DNA from 2 places in the Micromonospora sp. NPDC051300 genome. Region 1 is predicted to be linked to the other one. Evidence: riboswitches for the same ligand, from Rfam matches in the RefSeq annotation. Region 1 holds a riboswitch; the other holds the start of a gene.
What was found. Region 1 has a riboswitch for S-adenosylmethionine ahead of thrC (threonine synthase). Riboswitches for the same ligand answer to the same signal wherever they lie in the genome.
Positions count from the first base shown of each region.

Region 2: it holds a riboswitch for S-adenosylmethionine, as region 1 does, so the genes downstream of both, ACIA5A_RS07250 (ABC transporter substrate-binding protein) here and thrC (threonine synthase) in region 1, are expected to answer to the same signal.

Region 1 covers NZ_JBITEP010000001.1:13,597-20,456, forward strand. Annotated here, with positions in the region: gene ACIA5A_RS00060 (ABC transporter permease) at 1-116, shown strand, start outside; partial or broken gene ACIA5A_RS00065 (DoxX family protein) at 225-506, shown strand; gene ACIA5A_RS00070 (hypothetical protein) at 566-1,348, opposite strand; gene ACIA5A_RS00075 (DUF4232 domain-containing protein) at 1,618-2,247, opposite strand; SAM riboswitch class I at 2,385-2,518, shown strand; gene thrC (threonine synthase) at 2,531-3,820, shown strand; gene ACIA5A_RS00085 (GNAT family N-acetyltransferase) at 4,070-5,089, shown strand; gene paaN (phenylacetic acid degradation protein PaaN) at 5,142-6,815, shown strand.
Region 2 covers NZ_JBITEP010000004.1:176,816-183,675, reverse strand. Annotated here, with positions in the region: gene ACIA5A_RS07265 (acyl-CoA dehydrogenase family protein) at 1-1,057, opposite strand, end outside; gene ACIA5A_RS07260 (PadR family transcriptional regulator) at 1,054-1,623, opposite strand; gene ACIA5A_RS07255 (hypothetical protein) at 1,663-2,103, opposite strand; SAM riboswitch class IV at 2,213-2,323, shown strand; gene ACIA5A_RS07250 (ABC transporter substrate-binding protein) at 2,568-3,422, shown strand; gene ACIA5A_RS07245 (amino acid ABC transporter permease) at 3,456-4,232, shown strand; gene ACIA5A_RS07240 (amino acid ABC transporter ATP-binding protein) at 4,229-4,972, shown strand; gene ACIA5A_RS07235 (carbohydrate ABC transporter permease) at 4,975-5,895, opposite strand; gene ACIA5A_RS07230 (ABC transporter permease) at 5,892-6,860, opposite strand, start outside.

The sequences.
Region 1 (6,860 bases):
CGTCGCCGATACAGACCGACGACGTGGTCAAGGGCGCGATCTCGGCGGTCGTCTACGCCACGCTGTTCTGGTCGCTCGCCTTCTGGCGCTTCACGCGCAAGGACATCACCAGCTGAGCGTGAAAGGCGGGGCCCCCGCTCACGCCTCGCGCCCATATCATGGGAGCGTTCCCACGCAGTTGTCCCGCCAGCAAGGAATTGATTAAATTCAATCTCTTTGGCGGCCAGCTCGTCTGCGGCGCTCTGGTGCTCGTCGGCCTGTTCACCCGGCCGGCCGCGCTGCTCGCCTCCGGCTCGATGGCGTACGCGTACTTCGTGGTGCACCAGCCGCACGGCCTGCTGCCGATCGGCAACGGCGGTGAGCTGGCCGCCATCTTCTGCTGGTCGTTCCTGCTGGTCGCGGTGCTCGGGCCCGGCCCCTGGGCGCTCGACGCCCTGCTGGCCCGCCGCCGCCCCGCCGCCCCCGCCGGGGCCCCGTCGGCTCCCCGCGCGTCCGTCCCTGCCTGAGCCCGAGATCCCGGTACGGGACCGCCCTCCGAGGGCGGTCCCGGGGCCGGGATCTTCGGCTAATCCCCGGGCCTGGGCCCGTCACCGAACACCCACCTCTGCCGCGGGGACCAGAATCCCCAGTCACCTGGATCGGTTCCCGTGCCCTTCAGGTCGACGTGAGAGGACTCCTCCACCGCGTACATCAGCGCTTCCGCCGTGCCGCTCCCATGGATAAGATTGATGATCCGACAGAGTTCGTACGCGGCGAACGCCCATACCACCGTCTCCACCGGCGACACCTCGATCGGGATCTGCAGCCGGTGTCCGATGGCAGTCCCGTTCTGGGCGGCCCAGATGCTGCCCGCGACGACGGGCAAGCAGTCCAGGGGGAAATCCTGGATGTCCGGGTTGCCGTAGAGCCTCCTCACCAGAATGTTCGCGACGAGCTTGGTCTCGACCACTTCTCCGTTGTCATCCGTCACGCGCAACCTGCCTCCGTCAAGGATGGCGTGGGGCAACATGATGTCGACAAGCGTGATGAACGCTCCGGTCAGCTCGTGCCGCTCCGCGCGCAGTGAGCTGACGTCGGGCCGGCGTTGCTCGTCCTCCTCCAGAAGCATCTCGATCAGCGTGATGGCCCCGGCCAGGTCGCCGGGGATGGCCGGCCCGCCCTCGCCGACGACCATGAGGAGCTTCTGCGCGACATCGGGACTGACGATGGCCGCCACGCGTTCTCCGCGTCTGGTCACGTGGATCATTCGGTTTCCCGACGCGACGGAGCTCAGCAACTCGGGCAACATCTCCCGTGCTTGACGAACACCTGTGGTGCTCTCCGACACGGGCCTCAGGAAGCGGATCATCGCGCGAAGCTAGCACGATGATTCGTGGCCTTCACCATCCCATGTGTACACCTCGTTGCTTTTCCGTTCCGCACCATGCCGGCACCATCACGCAGCATCGTCGGAAAGGATTGTGATGTCGAAAGCAAAACGGTCGTCGGCTGACCGAACGCGAAAGTTTCGCAGTGGACCGGGCGTGCGGCTGGATCGATTGTCCGTCTGGATCGGAATGGTGGGACTGATCGTCGCCATATTGGCCTGGCTCTTTCCCGTCGCGTAGCCCGAACTGCCTACAGCGGGTTGTCCGGCGGCACGGCTGAGGACGGCGGGGCTTCCGGCGCGGTCGGTGCCGTGGTGGGGTCGGGGTCGCGGCGCTTCCAGGCGCTCACCCCGAGCCGGCCGGTGTTGCCGAGGTCGATCGGCCCGTCCAGCGTGACCGGCTGCGACGAGCGGCCGGTCACCGGTGCCACGTCGAGCTGCCGGCCCTCGGTCGCCACCACTGTCGGGTCGGTGACCGTGTTGCGCCAGAGCAGCGCCGCACCGGCCCGTTCGCCGGGGCGCAGCACCATCCGGGTGGGCGGGGCGTCGAAGCCGGAGGTGATCCCGGTGGCGCCCGGGACGGTGCGGACCGCGATCGGGTCCCCGTCGGCGTCCCGCAGACGCACCGCCGGGTAGCCGCGCAGCTCGTACGGCTGGTTGCCGCAGTTGACCAGGTCCAGGCCCATGGCCCGCAACCCCATCGCGGCGCTCACCCCGGTCTCGGTGATCCGGACGCCGTCCGGGGGGCAGGTCGCCGGGCTGGTCGGCGTCGCGTCGTGCCGGCTCGGCTGCGGATTGGGGTCCGGGGCCGGCGCCCGGGTGCACGCCGCCAGCAGCGTCAGTGCCGCGAGGAGGCCGGTCCCGGCTGCCGCGTTGCGCATCCGGTGATCATGCCACCGTCCCGGGGGCGGCGAGGTCCGCGCCGACCGCCGTGATCGGCCGTTGCGCCGGCCCACTGCGTGGGATCCCGGGGTGGCGACGACGTGGGCGGCGCATAGACTCGGCGGCACAACTGCATACCTCATCCAGAGGGGCTGAGGGATACGGCCCGACGACGCCCCGGCAACCACCCGCACGCTCGACGCCGAGCGCCCTGCGGGCAGGTGCCAATTCCGTCCCCGCCGCACCCGGCGATGCGGGGAAAGATGAGAGGAACTTCTCGACATGACGTCGACGCTTCCCGCCGTCTCCGGCATCGACACCACCCGCAGCCCGGCCCGCGCCCTGGTCTGTCGCGCCTGTTCGGCGCGCTATCCGCTGGCCGCCCAGCACGCCTGCTACGAGTGTTTCGGCCCGCTGGAGGTTGACTACGACACCGCCGCGCTGGCCACCGTCACCCGGGAGCAGATCGAGGCCGGCCCGAACAGCATCTGGCGTTACGCCGCCCTGCTCCCGGCCGGTCAGGACCCGGCCACCCGGGTCACCCTCAACCCGGGGCTGACTCCGCTTGTCACCGCCGGCAATCTCGCCGCCGAGCTGGGCCTCACCGGCCCGCTCTGGGTCAAGGACGACAGCGCCAACCCCACCCACTCGTTCAAGGACCGGGTGGTGTCGGTGGCGCTGACCGCCGCCCGGGCGCTCGGGTTCACCCGCTACGCCTGCGCCTCCACCGGCAACCTGGCCAACTCGGTCGCCGCGCACGCCGCGCGCGCCGGCGTGCCGTCGGTGGTCTTCATCCCGAGCGACCTGGAGCAGGGCAAGGTCGTCACCACCGCGGTCTACGGCGGCGACCTGGTCGCCATCGACGGCTCGTACGACGACGTGAACCGGCTCTGCGGCGAGCTGGTGGAGACCGACGAGTTCGAGGACACCGCGTTCGTCAACGTCAACGTCCGGCCCTTCTACGCCGAGGGCTCCAAGACGCTCGGCTACGAGGTGGCCGAGCAGTTGGGCTGGCGGATCCCGGCCCAGGTGGTCATCCCGATGGCCAGCGGCGAACTGCTCACCAAGATCGACAAGGCGTTCACCGAGCTGGTCGAGATCGGGCTGGTGGAGGCGCCGGCCGACGGCTGGAAGGTGTTCGGCGCCCAGTCCGCCGGGTGCAACCCGATCGCCACCGCGCTGCACGACGAGCGCGACACCATCGTCCCGGTCAAGCCGACCGGCATCGCCAAGTCGCTGAACATCGGCGACCCGGCCGCCGGCGTCTACGCGCTGGAGGCGGTCCGCCGCACCGGCGGCTGGATGGAGTACGCCGACGACGACGAGATCCGCGCCGGCATCCGGCTGCTGGCGCGTACCACGGGCGTGTTCGCCGAGACGGCGGGCGGCGTGACGGTGGCCGTGCTGCGCAAGTTGGTGGAGTCGGGCCGCCTGGACCCGGCGGCGGAGACGGTGGTCTTCAACACCGGCGAGGGCCTGAAGACGCTCGACGCGGTGGCTGCTGCCGCCGGCCCCACCCATCGCATCAAGCCCAACCTCCGCGCCGCCCGCGACGCCGGCCTCCTCTCCTGACCGGGGGTCGGGGTGACCAACGGGTGAGCGAGGGACTGCGGTGAGTGGCAGAAAAGCGCCGCCAAGGACTTGACGGCAGGAACCGGACGGCGCAAGATGCTCGGTGCGGGAGGGCATCCGCCGGAGACTTTTCTAAGTTTTGCGACCCAACGCCGGAGGCGTTGTGCGGACGTCCCTCCCGACCAACCTCGCGCAGGGCCAGCGGAAATCCGCTGGCCCTGTCGCCGTTCCCGGCCCAGGATCACCGTCATGGGCCTGACCGTCGCGCCGCTCGATCCCGCCGACCTGCCGACGCTCGACGCGGCGTACCGGATCGACTGCGCGGCCCGCGCCGTCGACGAACCGGACCTGCCCCCGACCTGCCGGCGGCGGTTCGAGGCGCTGCTGCGGCACCCGATGCCCGGCGTCGAGGGGCGGTGGGTCGTCGCCCGCCTCGACGGGGAGCCGGTCGGTTGGCTCCGGCTGCACCTGCACACGCTGGAGAATACTGAGAACGCGAGCGTCGAGCTGGTGGTGGACCCGGTCCACCGGCGGCGCGGGATCGGGCGGGCGCTGCACGAGCACGGCCTGCGGCTGCTCCGGGACCACGGCGGCAAGCGGCTTGTCGGTTCCACCGTCGCCGCGCTGCCCGGCGAGGAGGACCGGGAGTTCCCGGGCGCCGCGTTCGCCGCCGCGATGGGCGCGACGGCGGCCAACGCCGACGTGCGCCGCCGGCTCGACGTGGCCGCGCTGGACCGGACCCGGCTGGCCGCGCTGCACGCCGACGCCCGCGCGGCGGCCACCGGCTACCGGATCGTGCGCTGGCGCGACCGGGTGCCCGACGAGCACCTCGCGGACGTCGCCCACCTGGAGGGCCGGCTGCTGCTCGACGCGCCCATGGGGGAGCTGGCGTGGGAGCAGCAGAAGATGGACGCGCGGCGGAAGCGGAGCGTGGAACGGGCGCTCGACGCCCGGGGCGTGCGCCGCTACAACACCGGCGCGATGCACGAGGCGTCCGGCCGGCTGGTCGGCTGGAGCCAGCTCAGCCTTGCCGCGAGCAGCACCGACCACGCCTGGCAGCAGATCACCATCGTCGACCCGGGCCACCGTGGCCACCGGCTCGGCCTGCTCTGCAAGGCCGCCAACCTGGGGTACGCGCTGGCGCACGAACCGGCGCTGCGAACCGTCGACACCTGGAACGCCGCCGCCAACGCCCCGATGATCGCGATCAACGAACAGCTCGGCTTCCGCCCGACCGCCGGCTCGGTCGACTGGCAGTTGACGATCTGAGTTGTGACACGCCCCTACTGATCTGGTGCCTTCCTGTTGCATGATGGCGGGCATGACGGAGACCCCGCACCCCCTGTACGACAGGCACGCCGAGACCCTCGACCGGGCGCTGACCGCGATCACGGAGCGCGGGTACTGGTCGGCCTATCCCGAGTCGCCCAGCCCCCGGGTGTACGGCGAGACCGCCGCCGCCGACGGCAGGGCCGCCTTCGAGGCGTACCTGGGCGGCGACTTCCCGCTCGACCAGGCCGGTGACGGCACCACCGTCGCCACCGAGGCCAGCCCGTTCGGCGTGGCGCTCGACGTGCGCTACCCGCACGCCGGCGCCGACCAGCTCGTGGACGCCGCCACCGCCGCGCTGCCGGCCTGGCGTGACGCCGGCCCGAAGGCCCGCGCCGGGGTGTGCCTGGAGATCCTCGACCGCCTCCACCGGAACATCTTCGAGCTGGCCAACGCGGTGCAGTTCACCAGCGGCCAGGCGTTCGTGATGGCGTTCCAGGCCGGTGGCGCGCACGCGCTGGACCGGGCGCTGGAGGCGGTCGCCTACGCGTACGCCGAGATGAGCCGCCACCCGGGGACGGCCGGCTGGGAGAAGGCCGCCGGCAAGGGTGACCCGCTGCGGATGACCAAGACGTTCCACGTGGTGCCGCGCGGGGTGGCGCTGGTCATCGGCTGCAACACGTTCCCGACCTGGAACTCGTACCCCGGGTTGTTCGCCTCGCTCGTCACCGGAAACCCGGTGGTGGTGAAGCCGCACCCGCGCGCGGTGCTGCCGCTGGCGATCACCGTGAAGTACGCCCGCCAGGTGCTCGCCGAGGCCGGCTTCGACCCGAACCTGGTGCAGCTCGCCCCGGAGGCGGCCGGCGAGAAGCTCGCCTCGACGCTGGCCCTGCACCCGGCCGTGAAGATCGTCGACTTCACCGGCTCCACCGAGTACGGCGACTGGCTGGAGTCCAACGCCCGGCAGGCCGCCGTCTACACCGAGAAGGCCGGCCTGAACACGGTGGTGATCGACTCCACCGACGACTTCGCCGGGCTCTGCCGCAACCTGGGCTTCACGCTGACGCTCTACAGCGGCCAGATGTGCACCACCTCGCAGAACCTGCTGATCCCGCGCGACGGCATCGAGACCGACCAGGGGCACAAGAGTTTCGACGAGGTGGCCGCCGGGATCGCCGGCGCGGTCGCCAAGCTGACCGCCGACCCGGCCCGGGGCGTGGAGCTGACCGGCGCGATCGTCAACGACGGCGTGCTGGAGCGCCTCGACGAGGTGACCAAGGTCGGCGAGCCGGTGCTGGAGTCCCGCACCGTCGAGCACCCGTCCTTCCCGGGCGCCGTGGTGCGGACCCCGACACTCGTCAAGCTGGACGCCGGTGACACCGCGACCTACGCGCGGGAGTGGTTCGGGCCGATCTCGTTCGCCATCGCCACCGACTCGACCGAGCACAGCCTGCGGGTGCTGCGCGAGACGGTGGGGGAGAAGGGCGCGCTGACCGCCGCCGTCTACTCCACCGACGAGGCGGTGCTGGACGCCGCCGAGGCGGCGGCGGTCGACGCCGGGGTGCACCTGTCGTGCAACCTGACCGGTGGCGTGTTCGTCAACCAGTCGGCGGCGTTCTCCGACTTCCACGGCTCGGGCGCGAACGCGGCGGCGAACTCCGCGCTTACCGACGGCGCGTACGTCGCGAACCGCTTCCGCATCGTCCAGTCACGCCGCCACGCGTGAAAGGCGGGGCCCCTTCTTAACGCATCCGGTAGAGGAGGGGCCCCC
Region 2 (6,860 bases), on a different contig from region 1:
CCCAGAGCAGGTCCACCACCTTCTCGCCCTCGGTGGTGACCTTCATCTTGGTCATCGGGTTGAACAGCAGGTAGCGGCGGTCGTCCGGGCCGGCCGAGCGGAAGTAGTCGACCGCCCGGTCGCTGAACAGCTTCATCGCCACCAGGCGGGCGTACGCGTCGGTCAGCTCGCGGCGCACGTGCGGGAAGTCGGTGACCCGTCGGCCGTAGAGCACCCGGCCGTGGGCGTGGGTGACCGCCTCGTACATGGCGTGCTCGCAGATGCCGATGGACGCGGTGCAGAGGTTGAACTTGCCGACGTTGACGGTGTTCAGCGCGGCGTCGAAGGCGGCCGGGCCGGTGTGCAGCACGTCCTCGGCGCGCACCGGGTAGTCCGCCAGCCGGAACTCGGAGACGTACATCTGCGCGTTGACCACGTTGCGGACCAGCCGGTAGGCGGGGTGGCGGCTGTCGGCGGCGAAGAACACGTAGCCCTCGGGGCCTTCGACGTCGGCGCGCCGGCCGAAGACGGAGACCAGCCCGGCGACGTTGCCGTTGCCGATGTAGTACTTGCCGCCGGTGGCCCGGAAGCCGCCCTCGCCGTCCGGGGTGAGCAGCATGTCGGTGGCGTAGATGTCGGCGCCGTGCGCCCGTTCGGAGAGGCCGAACGCCATCACGTGCCCCTGGTCGAGCAGCTCGGCGGCGCGGGCGCGGGCGGCGGCGTTGCCGCTCTGCCAGACCGGGCCGAGGCCGAGCACGGTGACCTGCCAGGTGTACCAGTAGCCGAGGCCGTAGAAGCCGAGGATCTCGCTGAGCGCCGCGTTGCGGGCGGTGTCCCAGCGCTTGTCCTTGTCGTCCGCGCCGTCGGCTGCCGGGGTGAGGAAGGTGGCGAAGAGGCGTTCCCGGGCGGCGAAGTCGAGGAAGTCGGCGTACCACTCGCGCGCGTGGTAGCTGTCGACCAGGGCGCGCTTGCCGCGGGTCTCGAACCAGTCGATCGTGGCGCGCAGCAGCCGCCGCGAGGTCTCGTCGAGGTCGGCGGGGTCGTAGTGGTGCGGGTGGAACAGCAGCGGGTCGCTCACGCAGCGGGCCTTTCCGGGTCGGGGTCGAGGTCGCGGAGGGTGGCCAGGACGTCGTCCAGCCAGGCCAGCACCATCCGTTCGTACGCGATGCCGCCGCGCAGCACGACGTGCTGCAACGCCGCCCGGGCGTCGGGTGCGACGGAGCCGAAGTCGCGGCGCTCGCCGGCCAGGTAGCCGGCGAGGACGGTCTCGTGGTCGGCGCGGTAGCGCTCGACCTCGGCGACCAGGGTGCCGCGGCCGGCGGGGTCGTCGAACGCGGCGCCGCGGATCTTGACGGCGAGTTCGTGCCGGACCGCCTCCGGGCGCACCGGGGCGTGCAGCCAGTCGACGAGCGCGGCCCGGCCGGCCGGGGTGACCGACCAGATCGTCTTGTCCGGCAGGCCGTCCTGGCCGACCTCGACGCCGGTGATCCGGTCATTCCGGGCCATCTGCCGCAGCACGCGGTAGATCTGCTGGTGGGTGGCCGTCCAGAAGCGGCCGATCGAGCGGTCGAAGCGCCGGGCCAGCTCGTAGCCGGAGGCGGGCTGCTCCAGGAGCGAGACGAGGATGGCGTGCTCCAGCGACATGCCGGCCATCTTGCTATGCACTTTGTTGCATAGCAAGACCTAGTGCGGCAGGTACTCACGCAACGCGTCGAACTGGGCCACGGTCAGGTACGAGGGGTTCGCCGCCTGCGGCTGCCGGAGCACCTCGGCGTCGGCCCAGCGCGGGTCGGCGCGCAGCAGCTCCCGGCGCACCCGCAGCGGCTCGGCGAGGACGGTGAGGTCAAGTGGGAGCGTCCACGGTCCGTCCGGCTCCCCCGGGCGCGGCGCCCCGGCCACCCGGCCCACGCCCCACACGCCGTACGGCAGCCGGCCCCGGCTGCCGCTGGCCCAGAACACCACCGGCTGACCGGCGCGCATCAGGCGCACCCGGTAGCCCTGGCGCACGCACCAGCCGGTCACGGTCGGGTCGGCGGCGAAGCGGCCGGCCAGGTCCGCCCGCTCCGCGTTTCCCTTGATCAGCCAGGCGCCGAGGTCGTCCAGGGTCACCCGCCGGGAGTCCATCAGGCCATTCTGAGACCCGGTCGCCGGAACCGCCCGGTAAGGCACGGCGCGTGAGGGTGGTCATAACGGCTGGACGGCCCGCGCCCCGGGGCTGCTAGCCTTCTCGGCAGGTCATGAGCGCCAGCGTCAAGCCCCGGCTCGCTGGCCGGCAACCCTCCACCACGGTGGGGTGCTCCGGGTGAGGACCAGGCGCCGACAGCCGTCGGCGCAAGCGTGGCCTGGCACCCAGGTCAGCACCGACGACCAGGGAGACCCATGTTCGCGCCCCAGCCCTTCCCGTTCCGCCCCGCGCTGATCAGGCGTCGCCACGTCGACCTGATGCGGGTGTGCAGCGACCGCTGTCGCGTCGCGCGCTGAGCGAGCGTTCCACCCCCTTTTCCGATCCACCCTCCCGGCTCCGCCGTGCCCCGGCGGCGCCGGCACCGGCACGCGCCCCGCGTGTTCGTCCACTATGGAGAAAAATCGTGCGTATCCGTACCGCCCTGACCCGCGTCGCCACGCTCGGCGCCGCGGCCGTGCTCGCCGCCACCGCGCTGACCGCCTGCGGCGGTGGCGCCGACGACGCCGCCGACAACCCGTACGGCCTGCTCCAGCCCGGGGTGATCCGGGCCGGCACGCTCACCGACGCCCCGCCGAACGTCTACCTGAAGGACGGGAAGTTCACCGGCTTCGACAACGACCTGCTCACCGCCGTCGCCGAGAAGGCTGGCCTCAAGGTGGAGTTCGTCGGCACCGACTTCTCCGCCCTGCTCTCCCAGGTCGCCAACCGCAAGTTCGACGTCGGCAGCTCGTCGATCACGGTCACCGAGGCCCGGAAGAAGACTGTCGACTTCGGCAACGGCTACGACTTCGGCTACTTCGGCCTGGACGTGCCGGCCGGTTCCCCGATCACCGGCTTCGACCAGCTCGCCGGCAAGCGGGTGGTGGTCGTCCAGGGCACCGTGCAGGACGACTTCGCCACCCGGGAGAAGCTGAACCCGGTACGCGTGCCCGACTACAACGGTGCGGTCAACCAGCTCAAGGCCGGCACCGCGGACGCCTGGATCGCCCCGGCCGAGATCGGCGACAAGTCCGCCGCCGACAGCAACGGCAAGATCACGGTGGCGGCGAAGCAGCTCAGCCCGGCCCCGACCGCGTACGCGGTGGCCAAGGGCAACGACAAGCTGCGCGAGGCGCTGGACAAGGGCCTCGACCAGGTGATCGCGAACGGCACCTGGAGCCGCCTGCAGGCGCAGTACTACCCGGGCCGGCCGATCCCGGCCGACTTCACGCCCGGCAGCGGCAGCGTCCCGGTGCCCTCGCCGTCGGCCGCCTCCTGAGCCGGTGACCCGAGCAGAGCGGACGGAGGAACGATGGATCCCCTGAGCACCCTCTGGGAGACCTTCTTCGACGGTGACTCGATGCGCGAGGCGCTGCCCGAGATGCTGACCGTCGGGCTGCCCAACACGCTGATCCTGGCCACCTCCGCCGCCCTGCTCGGCTCGGTGCTGGGCATGCTGCTGGCGGTCGCGGGCATCTCGCGTACCCGATGGTTGCGGTGGCCGGCCCGGGTCTACACCGACGTGTTCCGCGGCCTGCCGGCCGCGGCCACGATCCTGCTCATCGGCGTCGGCCTGGCGCCACTGGGGATGGAGGTGTGGGGGCCCAACCCCTATCCGCTGGGCGTGCTGGCGCTGTCGCTGATCGCCGCCGCCTACCTGGGCGAGATCTTCCGCGCCGGCATCCTCAGCGTGGAGGCCGCCCAGTTGGAGGGCGCGCGGGCGCTCGGCTTCTCCTGGGGCGCGGCGATGCGCCTGGTGATCATCCCGCAGGGCGTGCGCCGGGTGCTGCCCGCCTGGGTCAACCAGCTCATCGCGCTGATCAAGGACTCCAGCCTGGTCTACTTCCTCGGCCTGCTGGCCAGCCAGCGGGAGCTGTTCCGGATCGGCCAGGACTACGCGGCGAACACCGGCAACCAGTCGGCGCTGCTGCTGGCCGGCCTCTTCTACCTGCTGCTGACCGTGCCGCTGACGCACGCGGTCAACTGGCTGGACCGCCGGCTGCGCCAGGGCCGCCCGACCACCCCGCCCGAACCCGAACCCGAGCCGACGCCGGCCGGCGTCGCCCCGACCGGAGGGAACCCGCGATGACCACGACCACCGCCGGCTCGGTCAGCCTCGCCGTCCGCGACGTGCACCTGGCCTTCGGCGCGCACCGGGTGCTGCGCGGTGCCGACCTGGACGTGGCCCGGGGCGGCACGGCCTGTGTGATCGGGCCGTCCGGCTCCGGCAAGTCCACCCTGCTGCGCACGATCAACCGGTTGATCGAGCCGGACCGGGGTGACGTGCTGCTGGACGGGCGCAGCGTGCTGCGCGACGACCCGGACGCCCTGCGGCAGCGGATCGGCATGGTGTTCCAGCAGTTCAACCTCTTCCCGCACCTGAGTGTGCTGCGCAACGTCACGCTCGCGCTGCGGAAGCTGAAGAAGCTCGACGAGGACGAGGCGGTGGCGCTGGCCCGCGCCCAACTCGACCTGGTCGGGCTGGGCGCGAAGGCGGACGCCCGGCCGGCGCAGCTCTCCGGCGGCCAGCAGCAGCGCGTCGCCATCGCCCGCGCGCTGGCGTTGCGCCCGCAGGTGATGCTCTTCGACGAGGCCACCTCGGCGCTGGACCCGGAGCTGGTCAAGGGCGTGCTGGCGGTGATGGCGGACCTCGCCGCCGGCGGCATGACCATGGTGGTGGTCACGCACGAGATGGGCTTCGCCCGCACGGTCGCGGACACGGTCGCGTTCATGGACGCGGGCGTGGTGCTGGAGGCCGGGCCGCCGGCCGCCGTGTTCGAGGCGCCGGAGCATCCCCGGCTGCGCCGGTTCCTGTCCCAGGTGCTCTGAGGTCAGCCCTTCACCGCGCCGATCAGCACCCCCTTGATGAAGTGCCGCTGCACGAACGGGTAGACCGCGACGATCGGCGCGACGGTCAGCACCACCACCGCCATCTTGATCGCCTCGGTCGGCGGCATGGTCACCCCGGTGGTGCCGCCGGATGTGTGCGGCGCCTGCCCGGCCAGCAGGTAGCTCTGCAGCACGCGCTGGATCGGGTACATGTCGTTGCGGTCGATGAACAGCAGCGCGTCGAACCAGACGTTCCAGTAGCTGACCGCGTAGAAGAGGCCGACCACGGCGATGACCGCGCGCGACAGCGGGAGCACGATCCGACCCAGCGTGCGGAAGTCGCCGGCCCCGTCGATGCGGGCGCTGTCCAGCAGCTCCTGCGGGATGCCCTGGAAGAAGCCGCGCACCACGACGAGGTTGAACACGCTGATCGCCGGCGGCAGGACCAGCGCCCAGATGGTGTCCTTCAGCCCCAACCCGGTGACCACCAGATAGCGGGGCACCAGCGGCGGGTAGACCAGGAACGGGAGCAGGAAGTACGCCAGCAGCCAGCGGTGGCCCACCGAACCCGGCCGGGACAGCCCGTACGCGGCCAGCACGGTCACGGTCAGCGCGATCGCGGTGCCGCAGACCGTGACCAGCGTGCTGATCCACAGTGCCCGGGTGACCGCGCCGCCGGCCAGGATGGTCTGGTAGGCCGAGGCGTCGATGCCCCTCGGCACGACCACCAGGCCGCCGGCGTCGCTGATGGTCTGCCGGGAGGAGAGGCTGGTCACCAGCACCACCCAGAGCGGGAAGAGCACGCCGAGCACCAGCAGGGTGAGCAGGACGGCCTTCAGCCCCTGACCGACCGCTGTCGGTGGCTCCTCCCAGGCCGGCCGGCGGTTTCGCGCGCCGGACGGCCGGCGGATGGTCGTGGTCATGACTTCGAGTAGATCCCTCGTTCGCCGAGCAGGTGCGCGACCCGGTTCGCGGCCAGGATCAGCACGAGGCCGACGACGGCCTTGAACAGGCCGGCCGCCGCGCCGTAGCCGTAGTTCCCGGTGGCGATGGAGAAGTGGTAGACGAACGTGTCGAGCACCTCGGCGGCCTGCCGGCCGACCGCGTCGCGTTGCAGCAGGAACTGCTCGAAGCCGACCGAGAGCGCGTCACCGAGGCGCAGGATGAGCAGCAGCACGATCACCGGACGCAGGCCGGGCAGGGTGATGTGCCACAGTCGCCGCCACCGTCCGGCGCCGTCCGCGGCGGCCGCCTCGTAGAGGTTCTGGTCGATCGTGGACAGCGCGGCGAGGAACACGATGGTGCCCCAGCCCACGTCCTTCCAGACCGCCTCGGCGGTGACCAGGACGATGAACGTGTCCGGGTTGGTCATCACGTTCCACGGCTGCATGCCGGCGTCGCGCATGGTCTGGGCCAGCAGCCCCGCGCCGCCGAACATCGCGACGAAGAAGCTGACCACCAGCACCCAGCTGAAGAAGTGCGGCAGGTAGACGACGGTCTGCACGAGCCCGCGCAGCCGGCTGGAGAGCAGGTTGTGCAGCATGACCGCGAGCAGGATCGGCAGCGGGAAGAAGAACACGAGTTGGAACGCGGTGATGGCAAGCGTGTTGCGGAACGCGTCCCAGAACGCCGGGTCGTCGAAGAGCAACTGGAACTGACCGAAGCCGATCCAGTTGCTGTGCGCGAACGCCGCCCACGGGTTGTCGCCCAGGTAGGGGTTGTAGTCCTGGAACGCGATCACATTGCCGGCGATGGGCAGGTAGCTGAAGACCAGCAGGACGAGGAAACCGGGCGCCACCATGGCGAGCAGTTGCCAGTCGCGGCGCAGCCGGGCCCGCAGCGGAACCCGTCGACGGCGGGGCGGGCGGCCCGGTGGGGCCGGGGCGTC